One region of the Pediococcus ethanolidurans genome, then DNA from elsewhere that is predicted to be linked to it. Evidence: predicted binding sites of a transcription regulator. Region 1 holds the regulator's gene; each other region holds the start of a gene.
The links. The regulator HrcA, encoded in region 1, represses chaperone genes, less so after heat shock. The targets are predictions, from matches to a motif close to TTAGCACTCNNNNNNNNNGAGTGCTAA.

Region 1 (10,529 bases):
TTTTGATCATCACTTAAAACTTCATAAGCTTCATTTACATCTTTAAATTTTTGCTCCGCACCAGGAGCTTTATTTAAATCTGGATGGTACTTTTTTGATAACTTACGATATGCCTTTTTTATTTCATCGGCAGATGCATCTTTGGATACTCCTAGGATTTCATAGTAATCTTTATTCTCCGCCATTATGAACCTCCATTTTTATCGATAAACTTAGAATATCATAGACTAAATGTAATAAAAAGCCAAAGTCCATATGACTTTGACTTTTTATTAACAATCAAGTAATTATATTACTTCTTTTTGTCTTTGTCAGGATCTACTTCTTCAAAGTCACCATCAACAGTTCCCTTGTCATCTTTCTTATCAGATGAAGTTGAACCATCCTTTTGATCACCCTTAGCTTTTTCCTGTTGTTGTGCTTGTTGATATAGTTTTACCGAAAGGTCCTGAACAATCTTATTCAAGTCATCCTTCTTGGTCTTCATATCTTCAATATTGTTATCTTTTTGAGCTTTCTTCAAAGCATCTTCGGCGTCTTTAGCCTTTTGAATTTCTTCTTTAGATACTTTACCATCCATCTCTTTCAAAGTCTTATCAGTTGTAAAGATTAATTGTTCGACTTCATTCTTAAGATCGACTTCTTCTTTACGTTTTTCATCAGCAGCCTCGTTTTCCTTGGCTTCTTTCATCATACGATCAATTTCTTCATCAGAAAGACCCGATGAACTCTTGATGGTAATCTTCTGATTCTTGCCAGTACCCTTATCGGTAGCCGAAACATTTACGATACCATTTTTATCAATATCAAATTTTACTTCGATTTGAGGTACACCACGTGGTGCCGGTGGAATATCCGTTAATTGGAATCTTCCAAGTGTTTTGTCATCAGCAGCCATTGGACGTTCACCTTGTAAAACATGAATGTCTACAGCTGGTTGACTGTCTGCAGCCGTTGAGAATACTTGTGATTTGCTAGTTGGAATTGTGGTATTACGATCAATCAACTTAGTAAATACACCACCCATAGTTTCAATACCTAATGAAAGAGGTGTGACATCAAGTAAGACAACATCCTTTACATCACCTGTTAAAACACCGCCTTGTACAGCAGCACCTAAAGCGACCGCTTCATCTGGGTTGATTGAGTGATTTGGTTCCTTACCTGTCCAATTTTTAACTGCTTCTTGAACGGCTGGAATTCGGGTTGAACCACCATTAAGGATAATTTCATCTAAATCACTTGCAGAAAGATTAGCATCACGTAGAGCGTTGTCTACAGGAGTCTTAGTACGCGCAACTAAGTCAGAAGTCATTTGATCAAATTGTGCGCGAGTCAAAGTCTTTTCCAAATGTAAAGGACCATTTGCTCCGGCAGAAATAAATGGCAAACTAATTTGAGCTTCGCTAACACCAGAAAGATCCTTCTTTGCTTTTTCAGCAGCATCCTTCAAACGTTGTAAAGCCATCTTGTCTTTAGAAAGGTCAACACCATTTTCTTTCTTAAAGTCATCAACTAACCAGTCAATGATCTTTTGATCAAAGTCATCACCACCAAGGTGCGTATCACCATTAGTAGAAAGTACTTGGAAAACGCCATCCCCTAATTCAAGGATCGAAACGTCAAAAGTACCACCACCAAGGTCATAAACTAAGACTTTTTCATCTTTATCCTGTTTATCAAGACCGTATGCTAAAGCTGATGCAGTTGGTTCATTAATGATTCGTTCAACATCCAAGCCAGCAATTTTACCAGCATCTTTTGTTGCTTGACGTTGAGAGTCATCAAAGTAAGCAGGTACTGTGATAACTGCCTTTTCCACAGTATCACCAAGATAATCTTCAGCATAGTGTTTCAAATATTCCAAGATCATCGCTGAAATTTCTTGTGGTGTATATGATTTACCACCAGCACTAACCGTATAATCTTTTTCACCAATGTGACGTTTGATAGAAACGATCGTATCTGGATTTGTAATTGCCTGTCGTTTGGCAACTTCACCAACTTGTGTTTCGCCATTTTTAAATGAAACCACTGAAGGTGTTGTTCGACTACCTTCTGGATTTGTAATAATCTTTGGTTTGTCGCCTTCAAGGACCGCAACCGCAGAGTTTGTTGTTCCTAAATCAATACCAATAATTTTATTACTTGCCATTTTAAATTAATCCCTCTTTTTATTTTTATTGTGATACAGCAACCATTGCTGGGCGTAAAACCCGATCTTTTAACATGTATCCTTTTTGCAAGACACTCACAACCTGATCGGCCTTTTCACCATCTTTGACAGCAACTGTCTGAACCGCCTGATGAATGTGCGGATCAAACGGTTTGCCAACTGCTTCAATCTCAGTCACATGATTATCTTTTAAAGCCTTGCTCATATGATCAAAAACCATTTGAATACCCTTTTTAAGTTGTTTACCATTTTCATCAGTTACTTCAATTGCCAAAGCGCGTTCAAGATTATCAATAACCGGTAAAATATCTTTTGCCAAATTTTGACCATCGTACTTTACCAAATTAGCTTGTTCTTTTTCATTACGTTTTTGAATATTCGCAATCTCAGCCTTAGCTCGAATATATTGATCAGTGATAGCATCAACCTTGCCATTTAAATCAGTAACTTGTGCCTTTAATGTTTCAACTTCTGCAGAGGACTTCAAATGTTTCTTTAATTTCTTTTCGACTTTTGCTGTTGTTGCATGTTTATCTTTAGCTTTTTTGGGTTGCATCTCAGTTGTTTGATCAACTGCTTTAGCTTTTTTATCTTCTGACACTGTCTTCACACCTCTCAACTATCATCAATATCGTGGTAATAATCTATCAAGCGTCTTGCTAATTCAGTTCGAAAGGCACCAACTAATCCAATCATTTTTGAATAAGGCATACTTGTCGGACCTAATATTGCAATAACACCCTTGCCGTGTTGATCAACATCATAAGTTGCTGTGATCAAACTATAGTTTTTTAAAAGATTATTAGTAATTTCATTACCAATTTGAACCTGAATATTTTGATCAGGAGATCCTAAAACATTTGCGAGATCGGTCGAACGACTCATCAAACTATACAATGAACGGATCGATCCTAAATCATGCTGTTTGGAAAAATCTAATAAATTTAAGCGACCACCAACGAAAAATCTTTCAGTTGCCGATTTTTTCAAAACATCCTCAAAAATATCCAAGAATCCTTCTGGCGTTTCGATATATTTACCGATTTGAATCGGAATATCTGTTGCTAATCTTTGGAAAACCTCTGATAACTTTAAACCAACTAATTCGTCATTAATGACTCGAATAACAGACTCTAAAGCCTCTGGATCGACATTTGTTGGCACTTTAAAAGTTTTATTTTGCACATCTCCATTATCAGTCACCAGAATTGCCATAACCCGATGATTTCCAAGAGGTACTAATCGAAAGCCTTCAAGTTTGGCATCTTTCAGTTCTGGCTTCACAGTAAAAGCAGTGTAGCTAGTTAACTTTGAAAGCATATTTGCCGATTCAGCAACAATATCATCAATTTCTTGAAACTGATGATTGAACGATGAACGGATTTGCCGTAAATCACTCGACTGAACTTTATCAGGTTTTAGCAAATGATCAACATAATAACGATAACCTTGAATTGACGGAATTCGACCGGATGAAGAATGCGTCTTCTTCAATAGCCCCATCTCTTCCAACGTTGCCATCTCATTACGAATTGTCGCAGAACTCACATGAATTGGTAATTGGCTAACTAGTGCCTTTGAACCCACAGGTTGACCATCACTCGTATAGATTTGAACAATTGCTTTTAAAATCAGCAATTCTCTATCTGTCAGCAAAACCATCACCTCTTTTAGCACTTAGCACATTGGAGTGCTAAGACACTATTAAAGATAACAAATGTAGATTCAAATGTCAACATTAGTCAAACATTTTTTGACATTAATCAAATTATTTTTAAATCAATGTGTTGAAAAGCTTATTAATTCAACGTTTCTATTCATTAACCAGTTACTCGGACTAGTTAACTTTCTTAAAATTTTGGTATGCAATTGGTATGAACTACCTATTTTGTTAAAATAATAAGTTTTTACTCATTTGACAGTTACCGCTAGTTACGCTTTTTATTTAAATTCGCAAAATATTTCCGAATATTTTTTTCATCCATTTTCAATTGTTCAACTAATTCTGCAGCATTGGCAAATTTTATTTCTCCACGAACATAGTGATACCATTTCACGGAAACCTGTTCACCATAAATTTCTTGATCAAAATCAAAAATATTTATTTCTAAGGTAATTGGTCGATTTTCTCCAAATGTCACATTTCGACCAACAGATGCCATTGCGGGCCACCATTTAGTGCTTACTTTAAGTTGTACAGCATAAATACCAATTCCCGGTATTCTCACCCATGGATCGGATAAAACGTTGGCCGTCGGAAAACCAAGGGTTCGTCCACGTGCTTCACCATGAACTACTAATCCACTAGTTTGATAAACATAGCCCAAAAACTTATTAGCATGATCTACATTACTTTTTTCCAAATCATTACGAATTCGCGTAGAACTCACCTTTTGACCATCAAGCAGAAATTCATTCACTGTAATTATATCAAAATGATTCTTCGAATAACTTGGTAAATGAGCCATATCGGCAATTTCACGTGGCCCATAAGTATAATCAAATCCCGCTACAATTACCTTAGCATGAAGTGCAACCATATATTGATCAACAAATTCCTGTGGTTTCAAATGTGCCAAAGATGAGGTAAAACTGACCACATATAAGATATCAACCCCAAAATCTTCCATCAGTTCTGCTTTGCGTTTTACAGAAGATAAATAATGCAGACCATTTAAACCCGGTTTAGGAAATACGACTGATGGATGATGATCAAATGTCATTGCTGCCAAAGGCATTTTACGTTTAGTTGCCTCTGCTCGTGCTTTTTTAATTACTGCTTGATGACCAAGATGAACACCACCAAAAAATCCCATTGCTAAAACAACCTCTGTTTGGGGAATCTGTTGAGTCTTATATGGATGATGTAAATAAATAATTCTCATAAAATTCTCCTATTCTAATTCACTAATAACATTGTCAATGGCCGATAAGCTACTCGTTGTTCATCATATTGATATAAGGCCTGTACTTGATTTTCAAAAGTTAGTACCAGTACAGGTGCTGCATTTTTTGGTTGCTTAAAGTTACTGCGTTGCAGAATCGCCCCATTTTGAACGCGCCGATTTAAATCCTCATTCAAAGAAAAATGAGGATACATTTTTAATGCGTAATCAAGTGGATACATCAATGTGGCAACATTTTCGTGTTTAACCGCTAGTTCCAATTGAGCGAAAGTAACTGTTTCAGACAGCTTAAATCCACCACTTTTAACCCTAGTTAATTTTGACATTACTGCAGGAATGCCTAAGTACTTCCCAACATCAACCGCGAGCGTGCGTACATAAGTTCCTTTACTACATTGCACCTCAAAATTGACCGTTTGAGTTCCGTCAGTTGAATTAAAAATGGATTTTCCCTGACGTTTAAACGTTTGAACAGTTATTTTGCGTTCAGGTCGCTTAACATCAATTCCTTGACGGGCATACTCATATAGTTTTTTTCCGTTAACTTTGATGGCCGAGTAAATCGGTGGAATTTGAATAATTTCACCAGTTAGTTCTGCCATGGCCTGATCAATCTGATCGTCAGTGAGAGGTTCTTTGAGAAACTTTTTTTTAACCACTTCACCATCCAAATCTTCCGTCGTCGTGGAAAAACCAAAAGTTATCGAGCCCATATAAACTTTTCCTGAGGTCATTAAATAATTTACAACTTTAGTCGCCTTACCAACACAAATCGGTAAAACACCGTCCACGTTGGGATCTAGAGTACCACTATGACCAATCTTCTTTTGATGTAAAATACCACGCATTTTGGCAACGCAATCGAAACTTGTCATTCCACGTGGTTTATACAAAGGAATTATACCGTCCATTTAAAACAACCTCCACATTTTCTGCTTTAAATTATAGCATAGGATCGCGATATTCATTGAATTTTGATATTAAAAAAGAATGGCCGTTAAATTCCAGACCATTCTTTTGCGTATTTATTAAATAGCATATTATTCTTTTGAATTGAGCTTATTAATTAATTGATCAATTCGATCACCATATTGAACTGAAGCATCCCGTTCAAAAATCAGCTCAGGTGTTTTATAGATTGAAAGGCGTGAACCTAACTCACTACGAATAAGTCCCTTTGCTTTTTGCAATCCAGTTGCAACTCTTTCACCATCGGAAGCCTTATCTGACAGAATACTATAGTAAACAGTTGCCTGTTGTAAGTCTCCCGTCACATTAACACCGGTAATTGTAATGCCTTGCACACGTGGATCACGAACTCGTTTACGAATAATATCACTAATTTCTTTTTCAATTTCCTGACCAAGACGATCAGCTCGATATAATCTTGCCATTTGGATCCTCCTATTCTACAGGAACCTCTTTCATGATATAAGCCTCAATGACATCGTCAACCTTGATATCATTGTAGCCATCAATTGTAAGACCTAATTCATATCCTTGTTTAACCTGTTTAACATCATCTTTGAAGCGCTTCAAACTAGCCAATTTACCTTCATAAATGACCACACTATCACGAATTAAACGAACGCCACTATCTTTTTGAATGTAGCCTTCAGTTACATAGCCACCAACAACGGTACCAACATGTGAAACTTTGTAGATCTGACGAACTTCGACTTGACCTGTGATTTCTTCTTTATATGTTGGTTCAAGCATCCCTTTCATAGCAGATTCAACTTCATCGATAGCGTTATAAATAACTCGATGTAAACGAATATCTACATTTGATGAGTCAGCTAATTGTTTGGCCTGATTTGTAGGGCGAACGTTAAAACCAATAATGATCGCATTGCTTGCTTCTGCTAACGCAACATCACTTTCATTGATAGCACCAACAGCCGTATGAATGATGTTAACCCGAACACCTTTAACATCAATTTTCTTAAGACTGCCAGATAAAGCTTCAACTGATCCTTGAACATCAGCTTTAATAATCAAATCAACTTCTTTCATCTCTCCTTCTTTAAGAGAATCGAATAAGTTGTCTAGTGTTACATGATTATTTGCTCGACGTTCTTCCATTAAGGCTTCCTTAGCACGTTCCTCACCAGCAGCACGAGCCGATTTTTCATCATCAAAGATAACAAAACGATCACCAGCTTCAGGAACATCATTCAAACCAGTAATTTCAACCGGTGTCGATGGTGTGGCCTCTTTTACACGCCGACCTAGCTCATTTGTCATTGTTCGAACACGACCAAACGTACTACCAACTACAATTGGATCACCAACACGCATAGTGCCTTGTTGAACTAAGACTGTTGCGATTGAACCCTTACCTGGATCAAGACTTGCTTCAATTACGGAGCCAGCACCATTTTGATCTGGATTTGCCTTCAACTCCATAACTTCTGCTTGAAGTAAAATCATGTCTAATAATTCGTCCAAATTCTTGCCAAATTTAGCTGAAATTTCAACGAAGATGGTGTCACCACCCCAATCTTCTGAAACTAACCCATATTCGGTTAATTGTTCCATAACATGTTTGGGATTGGCACCCGGTTTATCAATCTTGTTAACCGCTACAATAATTGGCACATTAGCGGCCTTAGCATGGTTAATAGCTTCAATTGTTTGTGGCATCACACCATCATCAGCAGCAACAACTAAAATTGTAATATCAGTAATATCAGCACCACGAGCCCGCATCTCTGTAAATGCCGCATGTCCTGGTGTATCCAAGAAAGTAATTAATTTGCCATCATGCTTTAACTGATAAGCTCCGATTGCTTGAGTAATTCCTCCAGCTTCACCTGCCGTAATATGACTGTGGCGTAGCTTATCTAGCAAGGTCGTTTTACCATGATCAACGTGTCCCATAATTGTAACAACTGGAGGACGACTTTCAAGATGATCGGTATTTTTAGCTTCTTCTTCAAACATCTTATCAATGTCAGAAACATTTACTTCCTGTTTCTCCTCAGCCTTAATGCCATAGTCAGCTGCCAAAATTTCGATAGTATCCTTATCCAAAGTTTGGTTTTGATTAACCATCACGCCCAACATAAATAATTTTTTGATAATTTCTGCTGGTTCTCGATGAATCTTTTTAGCAATTTCAGCTACATTAGTCCCATCATTATATTCAAAGACTTCTGGTAATGGCTTACTCTTTCTAGTTGGTGCTGGTTTATTACTTACTTGACGCAAACGCCCATTTTTCTTACTCTTTTTGTTATACCGGTTTCGGTTGTTGTAACGGTTGTTATTGCGACCAAAACTTGAATTACGGTTTCCCTGTGAATTATTTCGACGACCATCTCTCGACGTAGACGAATTTTGCGTGCTATTATTTTGTCGACTAGTCGTGTTGGTATTTGTTCGATTAGAACTAGTTGAACGATTACCACCATTTGACGAATTGTTTTGTGATGTTCGTGACTTTTGAGAACTATGGTTTTGAGCATTGTTCTGTGCAGATCTTGTGTTATTTCGAGTTTGGTTCTGAGTCGAATGATTTTGATTTCGACTTGTTGAAGTATTCTGACCAGATCGTTGTGATCGATTAGAATTTGAATTCGTCTGTCCAGTCGTATGTGTCTGAGCAGTTGGTTTATGGTTATTATTTACAGGTTTAGTACCCTGAGTTTTTTGTGTTGTTTGAGTTGATTTACGCTGCACACTAGTCTCCTGTTTTTTACCAGCTGTACGTTCAACAACTGTTTTACCAGTTTTAGCAGAACGGTATAATGTTGGTTTCTTCTTTGGTGTTTCAGATTTTTGGTTATTTTTAGTAGCGAATGATTGGCGAATTTGGCGTTCTTCATTCTCTCCAAGGGTAGACATGTGGTTTTTAACATCAAACCCAGACTCTTTAGCCTTAGCAATTATGTCCTTACTGGACACATTAATTTCCTTAGCTAATTCATATATGCGTTTTTTCCCCATATCTTCACGCTCCTTCTTCAATATTTAATTTCAATAAGGCTTTAGCAAATCCTTGATCCTCAATAGCTACAGCAGATCTTGATTGTCCAATTGCTTGACTAAGCATTTCACGATTCATAAAGGCTAATAAAGGGACTTGATAAGTTGTACATTTATCAGAAATTTTTTTCCGTGTAGCAGCACCCAAATCAGTGCTGATAACGATCAATTTAGCTTTTTGGCTTCGAATTGATTGTAACACTTGTTGTTCCCCAGAAATCAATTTTCCTGCTCTTCGTGCCAACCCAAGTAAATTGGAAAAACGATCGTTATCATTCATCTTTGAACAATTCCTTCCGAGCTTGCTGATGGTCAACATAAGCAATCAACTCATCATAAAACTCATCGGCAACTTTAATTTTAAATGTCTTATCAAAAGTTCTTTCATCTTTTGCTTTTTTAGCAATTTTAACATCTAATCCGATATAAGCCCCACGACCAGGCTTTTTACCGGTTGGATCAAGTGAAACTTCATTTTCTTTATTTTTAACAACTCGAACTAGTTCTCTTTTTGGGAACATCTCACCCGTCACAATATCTTTACGTAACGGAATTTTTCTTTTTTTCATCGTTATCGAGCCTCCTAGTCAAATGTTATTCGTTGTCGTCTGTTTTTGAATCTGAATCTGTGGTGTCTTCTTCATTTGGTTGTTCAACTAAATCTTTTGCATCTGTTTCTGATTTAATATCAATCTTGTAGCCAGTTAATTTTGCTGCTAAGCGTGCATTTTGACCACGTTTACCAATTGCTAATGAAAGCTGATAATCTGGAACAATAACCATGCAAGTTCGTTCGTTTTCTTCGTCAAACAAAACATCAACAACTTCAGCAGGATTTAAAGCATTAGAAATATATTTTGCAGGATCATCTTCCCACTCAACAATATCCATATTTTCACCATTTAGTTCATTAACAATTGTTTGAACTCGTTGTCCTCTAGGTCCTACACAGGTTCCCACTGCATCAATATCTGGATCATTTGAACGAACAGCTACTTTAGCTCGATCACCAGCTTCTCGTGCAACTGAAACAATTTCAACCGTACCATCAAAAATCTCAGGTACTTCCTGTTCAAACAAACGTTTTAACAAGTCTGGTGTACTTCGACTAACAAATACTTGTGCACCTTTACCACTATTTTCAACCTTAGTCACATAAACCTTGATATGATCATGTGGTTCATATCTTTCAGTTGGAATCTGGTCTTGTTTTGACATGACAGCTTCAACACCGCCAAGATCTACATAGACAAAACGATTATCGCGACGGGCAACTTCTCCAGTCATAATTTCGTTTTCATATTCACTATATTTGTTATAAATAATTTCTCGTTCTGCTTCGCGTACCCGTTGTAAAATGACCTGTTTTGCAGTTTGTGCAGCAATTCGCCCAAAGTTTTTTGGTGTTACCTCAAACTTAATATGATCGCCTAATTCATAAGCTTTATTGATATTCA
Region 2 (10,529 bases), 400 kb from region 1:
GAAAAAATCATGCATTGGGCTGACATTGCATATGGAATTAAATTTGTTGCTCTACGATACTTTAATGTTGCCGGTGCAGCAGATGATGGGAGTATTGGTGAGGATCATCATCCAGAAACACATTTAATCCCGATTGTTTTACAAGTTGCAGCTGGAAAACGTGCCGAACTACAGATTTATGGGGACGATTATGCTACGGCTGATGGAACAAATGTCCGTGATTATGTGCATGTTACTGACTTAGCTGATGCACATATTTTAGCAATGAAATATTTACAGGCTGGTAATGACAGTAATGCCTTTAATTTGGGATCGTCAACTGGTTTCTCTGTCAAACAAATTCTGGAAGCAGCTCGTCAGGCAACTGGTAAAGAAATTCCTGCCAAAATTGCGGCTCGTCGACCTGGTGATCCTGATACGCTTGTAGCTAAAAGTGATAAGGCTAGAGAAGTATTAAAATGGCAGCCAAAGTATGATGATATTCATGAAATCATCAAGACAGCCTGGAATTGGACACAAAAACATCCTAATGGGTTTGAAGAAGAAAACTAGAACTGGAGAACTCGCGAATCGTTGATGATTTCGAGTTCTTTTTTATGAATGGTCATTCAACTTAAAAATTGTGATAAGATATTTAGGGAAGAATACGAAAAAGGGCTAGTTTTTGAACAATAAAGATTGCTTTAAACTTAAAATGTACGAGATATTAATGATGAAAAGGAATGGCTTATGAAAGTATTGGCATTAGACACTTCAAATCGACCGTTAAGTGCAGCGGTCCTCAATGATAACCAGTTGTTAGCCATGACAACAACAAATATTCGTAAAAATCATAGTATTCAATTGCTTCCGATTGTGGAAGACCTTTTGAAACAAACAGGGTTATCACCAAATGATTTGGATCGAATAGTTGTGGCACAAGGCCCTGGCTCATATACCGGACTGCGAATTGCGACAACCACAGCAAAGACTTTGGCTTATACCTTAGATATTGATTTAGTGGGAATTTCCAGTTTGAAAGCTTTGGCAGCCAATGTAAATGATACAGGACGCATTATTGTACCTTTGTTTGATGCTCGCAGAGATAATGTTTTTGCGGGAATTTATCAACGAACTACCACGGGTTGGGATACATTGATGGAAGATCGCCATATTTCTGTTAAACATTTGGTTGCAAACTTAGTGGAAATGAAAGCGCCAGTTTGGTTTGTGGGACAAGATGTGGCTATTTATGCTGAAACTTTAAAATTACAGTTAGCTGATAATTTTCATCAAGTGTCACATGCAGAAAATTTGCCTAATGCTTTTGTTTTGGGACAACTTGGATTGCAAGCAACACCCGTTGAACATCCATTCAACTTTGTACCTAAGTATTTGCGCCTGACAGAAGCCGAAGTTGAATGGAAGAAAAAACATCCACACGAGGATACGAAGCCGTATGTTGAAAGAAATTAAAGAATTTATCAAAAATCGCTTTTTTAATCGAACTAAACAATTGCGAGAGCAAGCTTTTGAAATTCACGATCATGTGATTCGAATTGAAGATGATACTTATTTCATTGCTAAAGCGATGATTCCAGATATCCCCGATATTTTGAATGTAGAACGTTCTGTTTATGAAGGGCAAACACCTTGGGATCGCGCAGCTTTTGCAAATGAATTACGGCGTAAATTTGATCGCCTTTATTTAGTCATTCGTTACCATGACCGCATGCTGGGTTTTATCGGGGCCTCCTTTGATGATCGAACGGCGACTGCACATATTACCAATGTAGCAGTGGTGGAAGATAAACAAAATCGAGGGATTGGTTCCTATTTACTTAAGGTAATGATTGATAAGGCTGAATACATTGGTTATAAAAAGATTACGCTAGAAGTGAGAAAAAGTAATATCAGTGCTCAGGCTTTATATTTGAAGCTTAGATTTGAAAAAACTGGCATAAAGGCACATTATTACTTTGGTGATCACGAAGATGCCATCGATATGACATTAAATCTGACACAAAAGGATTAGGAGAATTATGCGCAAAAAAAATTTAATTTTAGCGTTTGAATCAAGTTGTGATGAAACCAGCGTCGCAGTTATCGAAAACGGCGAGAAGATTTTATCTAACGTGATTGCAACACAAATTAATAGTCATAAACGTTTTGGTGGAGTCGTGCCAGAAGTGGCCAGTCGTCACCATATTGAACAGGTTACAATTTGTATTGATGAAGCTTTGGAAGAAGCTAATGTGAAACCATCTGATTTGACCGCGGTGGCGGTTACTTATGGGCCTGGATTAGTTGGTGCTTTGTTAGTTGGTGTTGCGGCGGCAAAAGCCTTTGCCTATGCTAATAATTTACCTTTAGTACCTGTAAACCATATGGCCGGTCATATTTACGCGGCTCGTTTTGTTAAACCAATTGTCTTTCCAGCAATGGCTTTGTTGGTATCAGGCGGTCACACTGAGTTAGTTTACATGCCATATGAAAATGAATTTCAAATTATTGGTGAAACACGCGATGATGCAGCTGGAGAGGCGTATGATAAGATTGGCCGTGTGCTGGGGATGACTTATCCAGCTGGTAAAGACATTGATGAATTAGCTCATAAGGGGAAGGATAGTTTTCATTTTCCGCGGGCAATGATGCATGAAGATAACTTTGATTTCAGTTTCAGTGGTTTGAAGAGTGCTTTTATCAATACAGTTCACCATGCGGACCAGATTAATGAAACGCTTGACCGTGCTGATCTAGCGGCTAGTTTTCAACAAAGTGTGGTTGATGTAATTGTTGAAAAAACATTGTGGGCTTGCAAACAGTTTTCAATTAAGCAACTAATTTTGGCCGGTGGAGTGGCAGCTAACCATGGTTTAAGGGATACTTTGTCAGCAAAGCTGAACGAAAAATATCCAGATTTAGATTTTGTTAAGGCGCCGTTAGAATTATGTGGCGACAATGCTGCAATGATTGGTGCAGCTGGTTACGTTACTATGAAACATCATGTATTTGCAGATGCAAGTTTAAATGCAGAACCAAGTTTGGAATTTGACTGGGTACCAGATGCTGTCAAATAAAACGAAGTGGAGACAAGGGCATGACAGATAAAAAATTTACTAAATTGAAAAATGAAATCGATATGATTATTGCTCGTGGTGATATCTATGGCGCTTCTTTTAGTTTTATTAATGAAAATCAAATTGATAGCTTTTACCATGGATTTCAAGGTAAGGATGCGTTTGCAGAACGATTAGATCCTTCAATGATTTATGATTTATCTTCCTTGACTAAAGTGGTCGCAACCACAACCAGAGTGTTTCAATTGTTAGCAGTTCACGAATTAGGATTAAAGGATTCGGTTACCGCCTATTTACCTGGCTTTTCCCATCCTGAAGTGACAATTGAAAATCTTTTATTGTATAACAGTGGGTTACCCGCGGATGTTGAAAATGAACATAATCTAACTGGTGTGGAACTTATCAAGAAACTGTATGAGGATCCTTTGGTCTACAAACCTGGCGAAAAAACCGTTTATTCTGATCTGGGCTTTATTTTATTGGGATTAATCATTCGTACTTTGAATGGTTCAATCGATAAGAGTGTTCAGGATCACATTTGGTATCCACTTGCGATGACGAATACAGGATATAATTTGAACCGACCGAAGTCTCGGTTTGTTCCAACTGAAGTTGATGCTCAGCGTGGTCAAATTCAAGGACAGGTGCATGATTACAAGGCTCTTTTGCTGAATGGTGAAAGCGGGCACTCCGGTCTTTTCTCTACGTTAAGTGATTTAACCGTGTTTACCGAAATGATGATTAATCGGGGAAAATATCAGAAAAAAGAAGTTTTGGATCCTAATTTATTTGATTTGATGGCAAGCTACGATGAAAATGGCCGGACACTAGGTTGGCGTCGTATTAACCATAAAGAACAGTATGTCCAAACTGGATATACAGGCACAATCTTAGCATTTGATCCAGAAAATAAACGTGGATTTGTCTTTTTGACCAACCAAAATTACCCAACCCGAGAAGATAGTCGATGGAATGAAGATCGAGATCGGTTATTGGATTTATTCTTTGGTGAATAATTAAAAAGATCAAGTTTTGCAGCTGCAAAAGCTGTCCAAAACTTGGTCTTTTTTAGTTTAATTTTTCAAGTTGTTCACTAAGCTGAGTCCATTTATTTTCAACTTCCGTGATTTGTGCTTGTGTTGCGGTTAAGGTGTTTTGCAGTTCTTCAAGCTTCAAATGATCATGGAAGAATTGCGGATCCGCCATTTGAGTTTGAATTTTATTCTCAGTTGCAGCCAACTCATCTAATTTATTTTCTTGTTTTTCAACTTCTCGTTGTAGTTTACGTTGAGCTTTTTGATCCTCTTTAGAAGCGAGATAATCTTGTTTTTTAGAATTATTGTCAGTGACCGTGGTTGCCTGGTTTGTAGCCGTGGATGAAGTCACTTTCTGATCTTCTTTTTTCATTAGGTAATAGTCGTAATCGCCTAAGAATAGCTGACTGCCTTGAGGTGAAATTTCAAGAATCTCAGTGGCCACACGATTAATGAAATAACGATCATGTGAGACAAATAGGACAGTGCCATCGAACTCATTAAGCGCATTTTCAAGTACTTCACGACTATCAATATCTAAATGATTAGTAGGTTCATCCAAAATTAAGAAATTGTCAGCCTGCATGGTGAGTTTGGTTAGGAGCAGCCTTGCTCGTTCACCACCACTTAAGTTTTTAACGGGTTTTAAAACATCATCTCCAGAAAATAAAAAACTGCCAAGTAAGGAACGAATATCTTTTTCTGATACTAATGGGTGTTGATCCCATAATTCATTTAAAACGGTTTTTTTATCATCCAAATTGTGTTGTTCCTGGTCGTAGTATCCAATTTCAACACCAGCTCCAAGTTTCACAGTGCCAGCAAGCAATGGAATTTGTCCAAGGATACTTTTTAATAAAGTTGATTTTCCAATTCCGTTTGGTCCCACAATACCCAGAACATGGTGTTTGTTTAACTCAATATTTATTGGTGATGATAAAACGTGTTGATCATAACCGATGGCAGCGTTTTGCACAGTTAACACAACGTTACCGCTAGAATGTTTGGCAGCAAAATGGAAGTGCATTTTGGCGTTATTATCGGTAGGACGCTCTAAAACGGTCATTTTTTCTAATTGTTTTCGTCTGCTTTGTGCTCTTTTGGTAGTAGAAGCACGAACCAAGTTTTTGTTAACGAAATCTTCTAGTTTATCGATTTTAGTTTGCTGTTTTTCATAAGCTTTCCACTCGCTCTTTAAACGTGCTGCTTTTTGATCTACATAATCGGAATAATTTCCTGTATAAGTTGTCAACGTTTTTCGATCTAAATCAAGAGTACGCGTGACCACATGATCCAAAAAATAACGATCATGGGACACAATAAGTAGGGCACCGCTGTATGACTTAATGTATTTTTCCAACCAGGTCAATGTATTCATATCAAGATGATTGGTTGGTTCATCCAAAACTAGCAGATCATGTTGCTCTAACAATAATTTGGCCAACGCTAATTTAGTCTTTTGACCGCCTGACAGTGTATTTACGGATCGTTGATAAACTGATTCTTCAAAGCCAAAGCCATGTAAAACTCCTCGAATTTCAGCCTGATAGCCGAAACCGTTTTGTGCTTTAAACGTTTGTTGTTTTTGATCATATACATTAGACAGCTTTTCAAATTTTTCAGAATTAGCAATAATAGTTGGATCACCAAGTTGTTTTTCTAATTCATGAATCTCTTTTTCGAGTTGAATTACTTTTTTGAAAACTGTCAGCATTTCATCCCAGATTAAGTTATCAGTATTTAAGCCTTGATTTTGTGCAAGGTAACCGATTGATAGCTCTTTTTTGGTTGTGATTTCGCCACTATCTGGTTGTGTGTCGCCAATTAACATTTTGAGCAGGGTTGTTTTGCCGGCACCGTTTCTGCCAACTAGTCCGATTCTATCCTGTTCTTGAATATCAAAAGTTACATGAGAAAACAAGGGGTCGCCGCTAAACTCACGGCTAACATCTTGAGCCTGTAATAAGATCACAATCATTCATCCTTTCATGTTGCTATTTTATTATATCTTAAATTTTGTTTCTTGTTGTAAGTGGTAAAATAGAGCTTGTTAATTATTCACAAACTTCATTGGAGGTTTAAGGATGGAAACTAAAATTCCAGAAGCGACCGCAAAACGGTTACCACTTTATTATCGCTATTTAAATAACTTATTGTATGCAAATAAATTACGTGTTTCTTCAGCAGAATTAGCTGAATCTATTCAAGTTGATGCGGCGACGATTAGACGCGATTTTTCCTATTTTGGTCCGCTAGGTAAACGGGGCTACGGTTATGATGTTCACAAACTCATTGATTTTTTTAAGAAAATTTTGGATCAAGACACATTGACTAATGTGGCGTTAATTGGCGTTGGAAATTTAGGGCATGCGTTGTTAAATTTTAATTTTCATAAAAATAGCAATGTACGTATTAGCGCAGCGTTTGATATTGATCCCCAGTTGATTGGGTCGGTTCAAAGTAATGTGCCAGTATACAGAATGGACCAATTGCAAGAACAACTTAAAGATCAACGGATTGAAATTGCCATTATTACGATTCCCGCAACTATTGCACAAAAAGTTGTCGATAAATTAATGCAAGCTGGTATTAAAGGAATTATGAATTTCACGACGGTTCGAATTTCTGTTCCAGATGGCATTCGAATTCAAAATATTGATTTAACTAATGAACTTCAGACTTTAATTTACGCAATTAATCATGATTAATGGTTTAAAGAGTCAATAGAGGTAAAACAACTAAAGAGTTCATTAATATATGTGCAATCATGGAAGTTTGAATTTTGCCGGTATGATGATAAAGCCAACAAAACCATAAGCCAATAGCACCGTATAAAACTAAGTGACCGTCTGCATGTGCAAACGCAAATAAAGTACTAGCCAGCAGTGCGGTAAGAAGCTGGGCAATATTGGGGCCGAGAAAACCAAATAATGTCGCAAGATTGCCAAAAAGTACTTTGCGGAAAACAATCTCTTCCATAATGGGTGCCCCGACTATAAGAATTAGGGCATACAGTGGATAGTGTTTGACAATGGCTAACAAATTATTCGTATTTTGAGAAGCAGCGTTGCCCCCAGCCTGAATGGTTAAGCGAAGAATAATCGTTTGCAAAATTATGACAATAATAAAACCGAGAATGCCCCACAGAACAATCTGCCAAGCATGGCTCGATTTTTTTTCAGGATAGTTTTTAGGCATATCATGAAAGGCCAAGAAACTTAGAATAATGGCACCGACCAAATAATCAATAATTTGAACATTAAAAATTACTGCATGTGTTAATTTAAAGGAACTATTTAAAAAACTTGGCAAGAGATAAATGATTAAATACGTAATTAATATATAGATGGATTTCTTTTCAAGTTTCATACTGAACACCTCACAAGTATTCCCTTAGTATAGCATGTTTGCGCGGTTCGAAAAGCCTTTTGTCAAAAAAGGTCAGTAAAATACTTGCATTCTAGTTTAAGAATGATATAGTAAATATTGTTGTTAGCACTTAACAACTAAGAGTGCTAAATATTCATAAATATATAACTGGAGGGATTCATTTTGTTAAAACCATTAGGAGATCGCGTGATACTAGAAGCACAGGAAGAAGAAGAACAAACTGTTGGTGGCATTGTCCTTGCAAGTAATGCTAAGGAAAAGTCACAAAGCGGCAAAGTTGTTGCTGTGGGTGAAGGACGCGTACTAGATAACGGTGAAAAGGTTGCACCTTCTGTTAAGGCCGGCGATACAGTAATTTTTGATAAGTATGCCGGTACTGAAGTTTCGTATGAAGGCAAGAAGTACTTGGTACTTCATGAAAAAGATATTGTAGCAGTTATTGACTAAACAAACTAAAAAATTTTGAGGTGAAATATTTATGGCAAAAGAAATTAAATTTTCTGAAGATGCACGAACAAAAATGTTAAAGGGTGTTGATAAATTAGCTGATACAGTTAAATCAACCATTGGACCAAGGGGTCGTAACGTTGTTTTGGAACAGTCTTACGGTTCACCAACAATTACAAATGATGGTGTCACAATTGCTAAAGCAATCGATCTTGAAGATCATTTTGAAAATATGGGTGCTAAGTTAGTATCCGAAGTTGCTTCTAAGACAAATGACATTGCCGGCGATGGTACAACAACGGCAACTGTTTTGACACAAGCAATTGTTAATGAAGGTATGAAGAACGTAACTGCTGGTGCTAATCCTGTTGGAATTCGTCGCGGAATTGAACGTGCAACTAAGGCAGCTGTTGAAGGTCTTCACAAGATGTCTCATGATGTTAAGACTAAGGATGATATTGCTCAGGTTGCTTCAATTTCAGCTGCTAATGAAGAAGTTGGTAAGTTGATTGCTGACGCCATGGAAAAAGTGGGTAACGATGGTGTAATTACAGTTGAAGAGTCACGTGGTGTTGATACAACACTTGATGTGGTTGAAGGAATGCAATTCGATCGTGGCTACATGTCACAATACATGGTTACTGATAACGATAAGATGGAAGCAGATCTAGATAATCCGTACATCTTAATTACTGACAAAAAGATTAGCAACATCCAAGATATTCTGCCATTATTGCAATCTGTTGTTGAACAAAGTCGTTCACTTTTAATTATTGCTGATGACATTACAGGTGAAGCTTTACCAACTTTGGTATTGAACAAAATGCGTGGAACCTTTAATGTTGTAGCTGTTAAGGCACCTGGCTTTGGTGATCGTCGTAAGGCACAACTTGAAGATATCGGTATTTTAACAGGTGGAACAGTTATTACTGATGATTTAGGGTTGAACTTGAAAGATACGACTATTGATCAGTTAGGTCAAGCCAACAAAGTTACAGTTACAAAAGATGATACAACTATCGTTGAAGGTGCTGGTAACAAAGACCAAATTGCAGAACGAGTTGCAACAATCAAACAACAAATTTCAGAAACTACTTCTGATTTTGATAAAGAAAAGTTGCAAGAACGTTTGGCTAAATTAGCTGGCGGTGTGGCTGTTGTCCGTGTCGGTGCAGCTACTGAAACAGAATTAAAAGAGAAGAAGTACCGAATTGAAGATGCATTGAATGCCACAAGAGCCGCTGTTGAAGAAGGCTTTGTTCCTGGTGGTGGTACTGCTTTAGTTAATGCAATTTCATCACTTGATGGTATCAAGGCTGATGGCGATGAGTTAACTGGTGTTAATATTGTTAAACGTGCTTTAGAAGAACCAGTTCGTCAAATTGCAGAAAATGCTGGTGCCGAGGGTTCTGTCGTTGTTGAGAACTTGAAGAAACAAAAACCAGGTATTGGCTACAATGCTGCTACTGGTAACTGGGATGACATGGTTAAGGCTGGAATTGTTGATCCAACTAAGGTGACACGTTCAGCTTTGCAAAACGCTGCCAGTGTTTCAGCTTTGTTATTAACAACAGAAGCTGTTGTTGCTGATAAGCCCGAACCAAAGGATGATGCTGCAGCTGGTGCACAACCACAACCAGGTGGTATGGGCGGCATGATGTAAGCTATAAATGGTTTAAAGTCTCAAAGTCAGAAAAATCTGATTTTGAGGCTTTTTTTGTTGTAAATTAATGATAAAAAGCCGATTAATATGAAAATGAATATTAAAGTTGCACTTCGTTCTGAGATGTGTTTGAATGGATTGCGTGGTAATCAGTTTGCATTTAAGTTCGCGAATTTCATGAAAAAATGAAAACTGGATATAGAATAACAGATTCATTTGTAGTAAACTTATTTTTGATTTGCACTGCCCGAGTTTTTACTCGGGTTAATTTTATTTTTGTAGAGGAGCATTATAAAATGTGGCGTTATCTAAAACGGCTCTTGATTGGAAAACCGTTAAAAACTTTAGATGAAGGTGGACAATCATTAACTAAGTTTAGAGCTTTGGCTTTGTTGTCTTCAGATGCTTTGTCATCCATTGCTTACGGAACTGAACAGATTCTTTCTGTTTTACTGGTTCTTTCGGCAGCGGCAACTTGGTATGCAATCCCGGTAGCGGGAATTGTTTTAGTTCTTTTGTTTGCAATTATCATCTCGTATCGACAAATTATTAATGCGTATCCATCTGGTGGTGGTGCGTACGTTGTTGCTAGTACTAATTGGGGACAGTCAGCTGGATTGGTTGCCGGTGGATCTTTGCTAGTAGATTACATGTTGACCGTGGCCGTTAGTGTCACTTCAGGAACTGAAGCAATTACTTCAGCCATTCCTAGTCTTCATGCTTATGCAGTTCCAATTGCAATTTTAATTGTTATTGGTATTATGGCTCTCAATTTACGGGGTTTGAGAGATTCGGCCTCTTTTTTAACTTTTCCAGTTTATTTCTTTATTGTAATGATCACCATTATGATTGGAATTGGTTTCTTTAATATCATTACTGGTCGTGTTGTGGCACATGCTGCAGCCAGTTTAGGTTCTGCTGTACCCGGGATGACCA
Region 3 (10,529 bases), 1.5 Mb from region 1:
CGATTGTTTTAAGAACTTTAGATTTTTCAATATGTTCGGCATTTTGAAAAAAGTCAAACATATTGACAACATCGTCATCACTTAAACCCAGTTTTTCCATGTTACGATGTAATTCTTGATTATAATCACGAGTCACAATTTTTGCATCGACATGGTTATTTTTAAAAAGGTGAATACGATTTATTTCTGTATATTCAAGTCCCAAATTCAAAGCCATCAAATATTCATTCAAAAAGTAAATCATCTATTCCGCCTCCTTTGCAGTTTGTTTCTCAAAGAATTTATCAGCATCTTCAATCAATTGTTGCCAATCTTTCCAAATTGATTTTTCACTGAAACGTTCACGACTCACATACGCATTGTCGCTATATTGACGTAACTGATCTTGATTTATCATAAGATCAATTAATGCTTGCGCGAAAGCTTTGTAATCGCCGTCTTTGACAAGTTTGCCGCTAAAATCATCTTCAATAATATCAGAAGGTCCATACGGAATGTCATATGCGACCACTGGTAGTCCATGAGACTGAGCTTCCAAAACTGCTAGCGCAAAGCCTTCAACTCGACTTGTCAAAACAGAAACTTGAGCCCTGTCCATCACGTCGCCAATATTTGGTGTATACCCTTTAAACTGCACGGCATCATTCAAACTGAGATCCTTAACCTGTTGTTTCAATTCTTTATCGGTTTTACCGTCTCCATAGCCCCAAAAATCTAGCGTAGTTTGCGGTAATTTTTTATGCACAATGGCAAATGCTTTGACTAAGTGATCCAAGCGTTTTTCAGGGAAAAGCCGCGCGACAACAATGATCTTTCCCAAAGTTCGATCTGTAAATGGAACCTTAGCCTTCTTCATGAGTGCATTTGGCACAATGCCAACTGGAATTGTGAAAATTGGTGTTTGCTTTTCATCAAAACGCAGCTTAGCGTCAGCAGTTTGTCGATGTGTAGAATCAACCACAGCATTCCAATCTGTGAAATTATTTAATGAAAATTCAAAATTATTATTTAACAGTCGATCCATTGGATTATTTGGATCGGCAGTATGGGCATTATGTAAAAACAGGACTTTATAAGCCTTAGTCTTCATGTGAAGTAGTGACCACTCGGTTTCGACTGCCCGGTCTGATATAAACACATTATGACCCGCATCAGCCTTATTAAGTTGATCGAAGAAGAACCGTTGTAATCCTTTTAAACCGGTAAACTCGTAATCTTGTCCATGAAAGTCTACGATGCGCAACAAAGAATTCTGGATTTTTCCTTGACCATCATTAAAGTAGAACGATTCATAAACTAATTTACCTTCTGGCGATAAAATTTGTTCGTTGCTAACGCCGCCCTGGGGATTATGAATTTCAATAATTGATAAAAAGCCGCGATGATCATAGCGTTCTCGGCGCAAAAGATTACCAGCATAGTCAAAATAGCTTGCTGTTTGCACTTGTGAATCATGCTCACTCCATGGTTCAATGCGCACAGCTACTCTTCCGCGTAAATCTTTTGCAGTATAGGTATAAGTACCCTTATCGCGTCGTAATTTACAACCGTGTGGCAACTTGACATCTTTAGCCGTCAATTCTTTGGTCTTAAAATCTTCGGATCCTTGTAAAAATTCAAATAAATTAACATGATTTTTTTCAGAGATTCCGGCTACTTTTAAATTATGATGCAAGTCCACTTCAAAATTGCGAGTCACAATTTTGTTTGCGATTCCATAGTCATTGAATAAATTTACTCGCTTAATTTGAGCATGCTCGATACCAGATTTATTTAAAGGAATGGTCGTATTCAGAAAGTAATACATAAAATCCCACCTTTTCAGTTTAAAATTGAGTTTATGTCCCGATTATAGCAGAAAATGTTACCGTTTTAACAACTGCAATAAAAAACGTTCATATCATTACTGATTTTCAGTAACAATACAAACGTAATTTCAAAAAACTATTTTAGAAATCTAAGCTTTCATGACGTAACTTTGGTAAGCGTTTGGCAACTGTTTTAATATTCAATAGATCCCAATCTTCCAAGTTATGAGAGATAGAGTTTTTACCCCATGATCCACAACCTAAAGTTAATGAAGGTGTGATGTTGTTATACTTGTAGCCAATTGCACCTTGAGAAGTTGGTGTATTAATCAGAATTCGACAAGCATCCATTTCAAGAGCAAAGCGAGTAATTAAATCATCATCTTCGGTATGCAAGCCCACTGTATGTCCTAAACCACCAAGGTTTAAGCCACGTTTCATTAAATGCATTGCATCATCTTGGCTAGTAGCTTTAACCATGGTCAAAACTGGTGATAACTTTTCATGAGAAAGAATATAGTCACCGCCAAGTCCTTCCATTTCAGCTACTAAGAATTTGGCATCCTTAGGACAATCTTCAATGCCAGACCATTGTGCAATTGCATATGCAGATTGACCAGCAACCTTAGGATTGACAGATTCTTTTTCACGATTCATGACAGTGTACGCAAAGTTTTCCATGTCTGCTGATTTAACGAAATAAGCACCACGAGCCTTTAAGCCACTTTTTACTTCGTCATAAATGTCAGCATCTACCACCATGTTTGATTCGGAAGCACAAATCATACCGTTATCAAATGATTTCGATAAAACAATATCATCTAGTGATTGTTTAATATTAGCTGATTTTTCAACGTAAACTGGTACGTTACCAGGTCCAACACCTAATGCAGGTTTACCTGTTGAATAAGCTGATTTAACCATTCCAGCACCACCAGTTGCAACAACTGTTGCGATACCATCGTGATTCATCAAATCAGTTGTAGCAGCCATACTTGGTTTTGTAATCCATTGAACACAGTTCTCAGGAGCACCAGCTTTTACAGCTGCTTCTGCAATTACTTTTCCTGTTTCGACACAAGTTTTTTGTGCAAATGGATGAAAAGCAAATACAATTGGGTTTCGTGTTTTAATTGCCAACAATGCATTATGAAAAACAGTTGAACTTGGGTTAGTTACAGGGGTTGCACTTGCAATAACACCAACTGGTTCAGCAATCTTCATAATACCAGTTTCCTTATCATCACTGATAATACCAACTGTGCGGTCATTTTTAATTGAATTATAGATATCTTTAGTCGCGAATTGGTTCTTAATAACCTTATCCTCATAAACACCACGACCAGTTTCATCAACCGCCATTTTTGCAAGCTTCTGACGAGCATGGTAACCTGCTTCTGCCATTGCGTGCACAATCTTGTCAATTTGTTCTTGATCCATGACACTGAGACGATCTAAAGCAATATGAGCTTTCTTAACAAGGTCATTGACCATAGCTTGTGGTTCATCAATTGCCTTCTTGTTATCTAAATCTTTAATCATATTATATTATTCTTCCTCTCAGAATGAGTATGTTATTTGCTTCACAATTACAATTGTATCTTTCTAATATTCTTTTGTAAATGCAAATTGATTACATAATCTGAAACTGATAGAAATCATTGTTCGCTACGTCATCAAAGGATTTGTACTTTGTGAAAAAAGAATGTCTCATAATTATTGCTACAGATATAGTTTGTGAATTTTAGTACAAAAAGTAATCGCTTACTTCACAAACTTTTTTATGATTGGTAGAACACTCAATTCGGTCAAAACTATCTAATTGTTAAATGGTTCGGTCCAATTTTTTTTGGATTTTAAAATACTTGCTTACTCTCCATCTCACCCTCCCTGCCTTTTTTCGCTAAGCCTTAGGACAGTTACACAAGTCAGTCTTAATAAGCTAAGTAAGATTCCTGTGGGATTACGATCCCATCCTTCAATCACCCTTCTCTGCCTTTTTCGCTAAACTTTAGGACAGTTACACAAGTCAGTCTTAATAAGCTAAGCAAGATTCCTGTGGGATTACGATCCCACCTCCATCTCACTTAACTTATTAAGACTACCCGACTTGTTCCACTCACTAGTTTTAGGACAGCTCGGCAAAACAAGAGGCTGAATATAAGCATGACTCCTGCGGGATCGCTATCCCGCCTACGTCACACTTATATTCAGCCTCTTATCATTTTGCCTTGCTCACTTTAACTTTGTCGGCTTATGCTCCACCGACTTTTGCAACAAACGGATCAATTCTCCCGTCTGCACCTGATCCACAATCATATTCGATGTCACCTGCATCAACTGCTCCGATATATTCTTCGCCACCGTCGTCGTATGCTCCATCCCAATTCTCGCGATCTTCTGATTCACAATATCAATAAACCGATCGTACGCCTGCTTTGGATAATCCGTCGCCGTTATTCGATCAATTCCCGACCTAATCACCACAATCGGAAACGACTGCTTCAACAACGTAATCAACAAAATATCCGCCACCTGCATCACCTGGTACTTTTTCTTAGTTGGCGCCACTACCGCCTTTTGCTTCACATAATTATTAATCATCGTTGGCGTAACCGGATCCATTCCCAATGGTCCCGTATACCCCGTTAAAAGCGCCACCACCTGATCCATATACAGATCAAAGTTTGGTAATTCATCCCAGTGAGGCAGCTTTACTTCCCTAACTGTTTTTAACCAATGATTATACGATTCTAATTCGCTCATTTCATTCACCTCGTCCATAGATGTTACCGTAAGTATATCACGATCAGCTAGTTTTTAGAACTAGGTTGACTGCTTACAATCTATTTTCATGACGAGATGGGTGAAAATGTGCTATTCTTAAAAAAATACTTATGAATTGAGGCACTTATTTTGTTTGAATTTACAAAGAAAAGACGCGTAGCAGATGAAGTCAAGGAAATTATCCCCCAGCCAGTCATTGATGGGATCTGGCAAACATTAAAGAAAATGAAAACTGACAAACTCGTTGTTTCTCCTGTTGTTGCCTTCGTATTTAGTGATGATTATACAGAAGACACAATTTATGTGATGGGTTTACAAAACTCCGGTGCCGTTGCCAAAGAATATGACATTACCTACAAGGGTGAAAAGAAATTTCTTGGACAAGGAACCATCATCGTAATCAAGGACAAACCCAAAACTATGTCAATGAGTATTAGCGAATTAAATAAGCAGTCAAAGGAGTAACAAGTAGTTTTGAAAAATCTTAAAAAAGTTGTCTTACTTTTTACACTAAGTTTTTTAACCATTAGCTTAGCTGGTTGTGGCAAACAAAACACTTCAAAAAGTTCGACGGAAAAGACTACTAGTTCAAAAAAACTCAAGCCTCTAAAAAAGTTATTAAGAAAACCGCTTCTTTGACAGGTCAGCAATTTAAAACACCTCAAGGAACTTTTACTATCACTGAAAATCGTGTTACAGCTTCAGCAACTAAGAATAAACAAGTTTTGATTTTGCGATACACTTTTGCAAATACTAGTAGCGCCCAACTTGTTCCATCAGATTACTGGTATAAATATGTCAAAGCTACCCAAGCTGTTAACGGAAAAGTTAAAAAGTTAAACCAGGGATCCTTACCTTTTTCAACGAGTACCACTAAAGATGACACGCTTGAAAACTCTTCTGTGAATGAGGTTAAGCCTAACCATACGCTTAACGCTGAAGGATCATGGGAACTTGTCAAAAATGGACTTCCAGTAAAAGTTCACTTTTACGACTCTCATCAACAACTAATTGCAACACGACAATATGCAACAAAATAATTTATTAGAAAAAGCAATGATTCAAATTTTACAGAAAAATGAATCACTGCTTTTTTATTTTGAAAAATTGAAAGGTTGAATACATTTTTGCCTTAGGACGACTCTGAGTAACAGAAAGGACGCCATAAGCACGATTCCAGCGGGATTACTCCCGCATCCATCGCTCTTATGGCGTCCTTTCTTTCGTTACTCAGAGCCCACTTTTTTTATGGCATATCATTTCCCGCTGCGTAATAAACGTCATACCATTCTTGGCCCGTCAATTCCACATCGCTTCCTGCCAGCGATTCCTTAATATGCTGCGGATTCATCGATCCAACCAACACCTGGAACTTCGCCGGATGACGCAAAATCCATGCCGTCGCAATTGCATTCTTTGTCACACCATATTGGTCTGCCAATTCCTGCATCTTCTTATTCAACTCTGGGAACTTAGGATTATCAATAAATGGTCCATTAAAGTTTCCCCATTGATATGGCGACCATGCTTGAATCACAATATCATGAATTCTTGAATACTCAAGAAATTGTCCATCATGATCCACACCACGATCATCCTGCATATTAGTATGCATTCCGAAATCAATCATATTACTATGCATAATTCCGAATTGTAGTTGATTAAACATCAATTTTTGTGAAACCGCGCGTTGCAACATTTCAAATTGCATTGGGTTAAAGTTTGAAACTCCAAAATGACGTACCTTGCCCGCCGTTTGTAATTCATCAAACGCTTCCGCAACCTTATCTGGTTCCATCAATGGATCTGGCCGATGAAGTAAAACTGAATCCAAATAATCTAAGTTCAAGCTCTCCAATTCATGATTAACGGCATCAATAATGTGCTGTTTTGAGAAATTATAACGATTCCCATAAGGTTTGCCAGAACCATCATCGTTACCATTTTGAATACCAACTTTTGACTGAATCCACAAATCATCACGACTAACTGATGACTTAGCAAGTGCATCCCGAAAGACAAGATCTGATTTTCCACCGCCATAAATGTCGGCAGTATCAATAAAGTTCACACCGTTGTCAACCGCTGTCTCAATCACTTTTGTGGCTGCATCTGTATCCAACGCATCCATACGCATAATACCTAATGCCACATTAGAAACTTTTTTACCACCAATAACAATCTGTTTCAAAGGTATCACTCCTAATAAATGAATTTATACATATTCGACTACCAGCTTACCACCTTTTAATTCAAAAAAGAATTAATTTGTTACCGTTTGCATTAAGTGGTTGTCATTATCATTTTTTGATAATAAAAAGGTCATAACTCAACTAGTCATGACCTTTTAACACTAATTTATTAATTAGTTAATCGGAATTTGTTTATTACTTTCAAGTTTTTCTTCACTCTTTGGTAAAGTTACTTTTAACACACCGCCATCATATGATGCATTGATCTTATCACGATCAACATTTGGAAGATAGAATTGACGAGAGACATTGCTGTAGCTACGTTCTTGACGAATCAAATTACCCTTTTCATCTTTTTGTTCCTTATCAACATTGTGTTTGCCTGTGACTGTCAATGTATCATTGTCATAATTCAAAACAATGTTTTCTTTCTTAAAGCCTGGTAATTCTGCTGAAACTTGGTAGTCTTTTTCATTTTCACGGATGTCCGTCTTCATTGAGCTACCTTCAGTCATTGATTTGAAGAAATTCTTTCCGAAATTATCAAAAAAATCAAGTGGTGCAAAATCATCAAAATCTCTATTTCTTAACTCGTTAGCCATAATTCAAGACTCCTTTTATATAAAATATTTCGTACCTCATTTCCCGGTACAACTATATAGTAGGACCTTCTAAAATCGAATGCAAGAATTTAGCACTGTGAACTATGGAGTGCTAATTAAATGCTCAATAGCATTGATTCAGAGCCGTTTATCTCATCATTAAAAATTCATTTTATCCTTATTTATGTTCTGGTTTATGTTCTGGAAATCAAAAAAACAGCCGTCTTTAGTTGATTCTAAAATCGCCTAAAGATGAGCTGTTTTTATACTGATTTAGTAAGTAATAATCTTGTGAGTTTCGCTAGGCTTATCTTGAACTTTTAAGTCCAAAGCTTCACCTAAAATATGCAACGCTTTTTCACGTGTTTTTACTTGATCCATGTCAAAGATAATTGATTCAATGGCACCGCCAATGAAATCAAATCGCTCACAGAAAATGTAAGGATCTTCATTATCACGATGATGAAATTCGTCTTCAATTTTTTCGTAGAATCCTTGGCTCCATAAACGATCTTTCATATCTGGAAAATCGTTCTTTGTAACAAAGCCCTTTTCTTCAATCATATCAGCTGCTTGTTTGACGTCTTCTTTATCAAAGTCAATCTTTGCAATCTGTTCTTCATCTGTTTCTACTTTAATTCCATCATCTTTTGCCATTTCTGAGATCTCCTTAATTAATTTTTACGACCTCATCCTAGCACTACTTTTTAGAATCGTTAAGAAAAAGCGCTTTATTTTTGATTCCACATGGCAATAGAACGTCTGTGTTGCCGAATTCCCCACATTTTGTCCAATTCGGTCACCACAAGTACCACAGCTCCTGCAACTATTGGTATTAACCAGAAATACCAGTTCAAACTAGCTGTACTAAATATGACTTGCATAAACGGCAAGTAAGTAATGCCGGCCTGTAAAACAAGCAAAATGGCAATAATGGCAAATGCCATTGGATTTCTCAAAATATCCCTAGATAAAGCCAATTTTGGTGTTCGAATGTTGAAAAGATAAAAAATCTTACCAACTACAATCACGTTTAAAGTCACCGTGCTGGCCACCACTGGATTAATACCTTGTAAAGTTAGCCACTTAAATGCACCAATTCCCAAACCAGCGATTAAAAATGAAACATACACAATTTGCCAAACATCTTTTCGATTCAAGAAAGCTTGATTATTCTTTCTGGGAAGCCGTTTCATGAGTCCTTCTTCTGCTGGTTCAAATAAAAACGCAAATTGAATTGTAATCGCCGACACCATATTAATCCAAAGCAATTGCGTAGGAACCAACGGCATTTCTTGTTGCAAAAGAATCGAAATCAACACAATCAAACCTTCTGCAAAACTGGTTGGTAAGAGGAAACGAATTGTCTTTTTGATGTTGTCGTAAACGTGACGACCTTCTTTAATGGCCGTTGTTAACGTTGCAAAATTATCATCAGCCAACACCATATCAGCAGCTTCTTTAGCCACATCAGTTCCTTTAATTCCCATAGCAATTCCAATATCTGCCTTTTTCAAAGCGGGTGCATCATTTACCCCATCGCCAGTCATCGCCGTAACCAAATCATTTGCCTGATAGGCTTCAACAATTCTTAACTTATTCATAGGAGTCGTACGCGCAAAGACATTATAATCTTGAATAACTGCCTTTAATTGGTCATCAGACAGCTCATCAATTTCTGCACCAGTAATCGCGGAGATCTTGGTATCTAACCCGAGTTTTTGAGCGATAGCAGCCGCTGTTTCGGGATGGTCACCAGTAATCATTTTGACTTTAACACCAGCTTCACGCATTTCCTTCAGTGCTACCATTGTTTCTTCGCGAGGAGGATCAATAATCCCAGCAATTCCAAGAAATTGAACACCTTCAAGAACCAATTCATGCGTTAAGGTATGCACTTCTCGTTCAACTTTACGATAGCCAAGTGCTACCACACGCTCACCATTTTGTGCTAGTTTAGACACCTTATGTGTCCAAGTTTCAATATTAAAATCTGGGTTTGCCTGTTTTGCCATAGCAAAAACTTTGTCTGGGGATCCCTTCACTAAAATAACTCTTTGACCATCACTATCCTCATCCAATTTTGCGATATAGCGATAATCTGAATCAAATGGAATTTTATCTAATTCAACTAAATCTGGTTCGTTCTTCTTAAATACCTTATGATATAGCGTTAAAAATGCACCGTCAGTCGGTTCACCGTTAATTTCCCATTTGCCATCCGTTTCGATGAGTCGTGTATCATTTGCTTCATGACCAGTCACCAAAAGACGATCTAAATCTTCGTCATAACCGGCAGCAACAGGCTGACCAGCTTTCGTAATTTGTCCATCTGGTTGATAGCCAGTTCCACTAACCTCATACTGACCTTTAGCAGTGATTAACGTGTCGATGGTCATTTCGTTTTTGGTTAACGTTCCCGTTTTATCTGTATTGATGACGTCCACGGCACCTAACGTTTCAACTGCGGGTAGTGTTTTAACGATTGCATTAGCTTTTGTCATCTTTTTGACACCCATGGCTAACACAACCGAAGTACTAGCTGGTAATCCTTCAGGGATGGATCCTACAACCATCGTAATGACTGCCACCATTAAAACAGACAGCGAATAAACCTGTGTGATCAGGCCAAAAATCGTTACTAAGACAGCAACGGCCACAATTGCGTAGGACAGATACTTACCTAAATCATTAATTTCTCGCATTAAAGGTGTTGTTTTAGATTGCACTTTTTCCATGCTGTCATTAATTTTTCCGATTTCAGTTTGTGCGCCAGTTGCTGTCACGATTCCCAGACCACTTCCGTTCGTAACGGCCGTAGATGCATAAGCCATATTTAAACGGTCTGCCAATGGGGTTTTGGAATCAAGTAACACTTCATCATTTTTTAAAACTGAATCAGTTTCCCCTGTTAAAGAGGATTCTTGAATTTTTAAATTATCAGCAGTTAGAATTCGTAAATCAGCAGGCACGTTATCACCCGCTTCTAAGAAAACCAAATCTCCAGTAACTAAATCTTCTGCAGCAATATCTTCACGTTTTCCTTCACGAACAACCGTCGCTGAAACTTGAAGCATTTGTTTAATTTTTTCAATGGCTTCTGAAGCCTTACTTTCTTGAAAATAACCAATCAAAGCATT

Region 2: a site for HrcA is predicted at 7,586-7,612, ahead of groES (co-chaperone GroES). Genes of this name have one in related genera too.
Region 3: a site for HrcA is predicted at 7,479-7,505, ahead of AB3219_RS00755 (Hsp20/alpha crystallin family protein). Genes of this name have one in related genera too.

Annotation. Positions count from the first base shown of each region.
Region 1 is NZ_OZ061250.1:1,668,635-1,679,163, reverse strand. It holds gene dnaJ (molecular chaperone DnaJ) at 1-185, opposite strand, end outside; gene dnaK (molecular chaperone DnaK) at 293-2,155, opposite strand; gene grpE (nucleotide exchange factor GrpE) at 2,181-2,777, opposite strand; gene hrcA (heat-inducible transcriptional repressor HrcA) at 2,792-3,838, opposite strand; gene ribF (riboflavin biosynthesis protein RibF) at 4,105-5,061, opposite strand; gene truB (tRNA pseudouridine(55) synthase TruB) at 5,076-5,993, opposite strand; gene rbfA (30S ribosome-binding factor RbfA) at 6,123-6,476, opposite strand; gene infB (translation initiation factor IF-2) at 6,487-9,033, opposite strand; gene AB3219_RS08265 (ribosomal L7Ae/L30e/S12e/Gadd45 family protein) at 9,038-9,352, opposite strand; gene AB3219_RS08260 (RNase P modulator RnpM) at 9,345-9,641, opposite strand; gene nusA (transcription termination factor NusA) at 9,667-10,529, opposite strand, start outside.
Region 2 is NZ_OZ061250.1:1,268,515-1,279,043, forward strand. It holds gene galE (UDP-glucose 4-epimerase GalE) at 1-552, shown strand, start outside; gene tsaB (tRNA (adenosine(37)-N6)-threonylcarbamoyltransferase complex dimerization subunit type 1 TsaB) at 730-1,455, shown strand; gene rimI (ribosomal protein S18-alanine N-acetyltransferase) at 1,439-2,014, shown strand; gene tsaD (tRNA (adenosine(37)-N6)-threonylcarbamoyltransferase complex transferase subunit TsaD) at 2,022-3,059, shown strand; gene AB3219_RS06255 (serine hydrolase) at 3,080-4,075, shown strand; gene AB3219_RS06260 (ABC-F family ATP-binding cassette domain-containing protein) at 4,128-6,065, opposite strand; gene AB3219_RS06265 (redox-sensing transcriptional repressor Rex) at 6,178-6,801, shown strand; gene AB3219_RS06270 (CPBP family intramembrane glutamic endopeptidase) at 6,806-7,462, opposite strand; gene groES (co-chaperone GroES) at 7,646-7,930, shown strand; gene groL (chaperonin GroEL) at 7,962-9,593, shown strand; gene AB3219_RS06285 (APC family permease) at 9,890-10,529, shown strand, end outside.
Region 3 is NZ_OZ061250.1:150,862-161,390, forward strand. It holds gene asp1 (accessory Sec system glycosyltransferase Asp1) at 1-244, opposite strand, end outside; gene AB3219_RS00725 (glycosyltransferase) at 245-1,807, opposite strand; gene AB3219_RS00730 (aldehyde dehydrogenase family protein) at 1,950-3,350, opposite strand; gene AB3219_RS00735 (DUF1836 domain-containing protein) at 4,044-4,574, opposite strand; gene AB3219_RS00740 (hypothetical protein) at 4,725-5,060, shown strand; partial or broken gene AB3219_RS00745 (DUF5067 domain-containing protein) at 5,201-5,635, shown strand; gene AB3219_RS00750 (aldo/keto reductase family oxidoreductase) at 5,842-6,786, opposite strand; gene AB3219_RS00755 (Hsp20/alpha crystallin family protein) at 6,961-7,389, opposite strand; gene AB3219_RS00760 (hypothetical protein) at 7,663-8,046, opposite strand; gene AB3219_RS00765 (HAD-IC family P-type ATPase) at 8,121-10,529, opposite strand, start outside.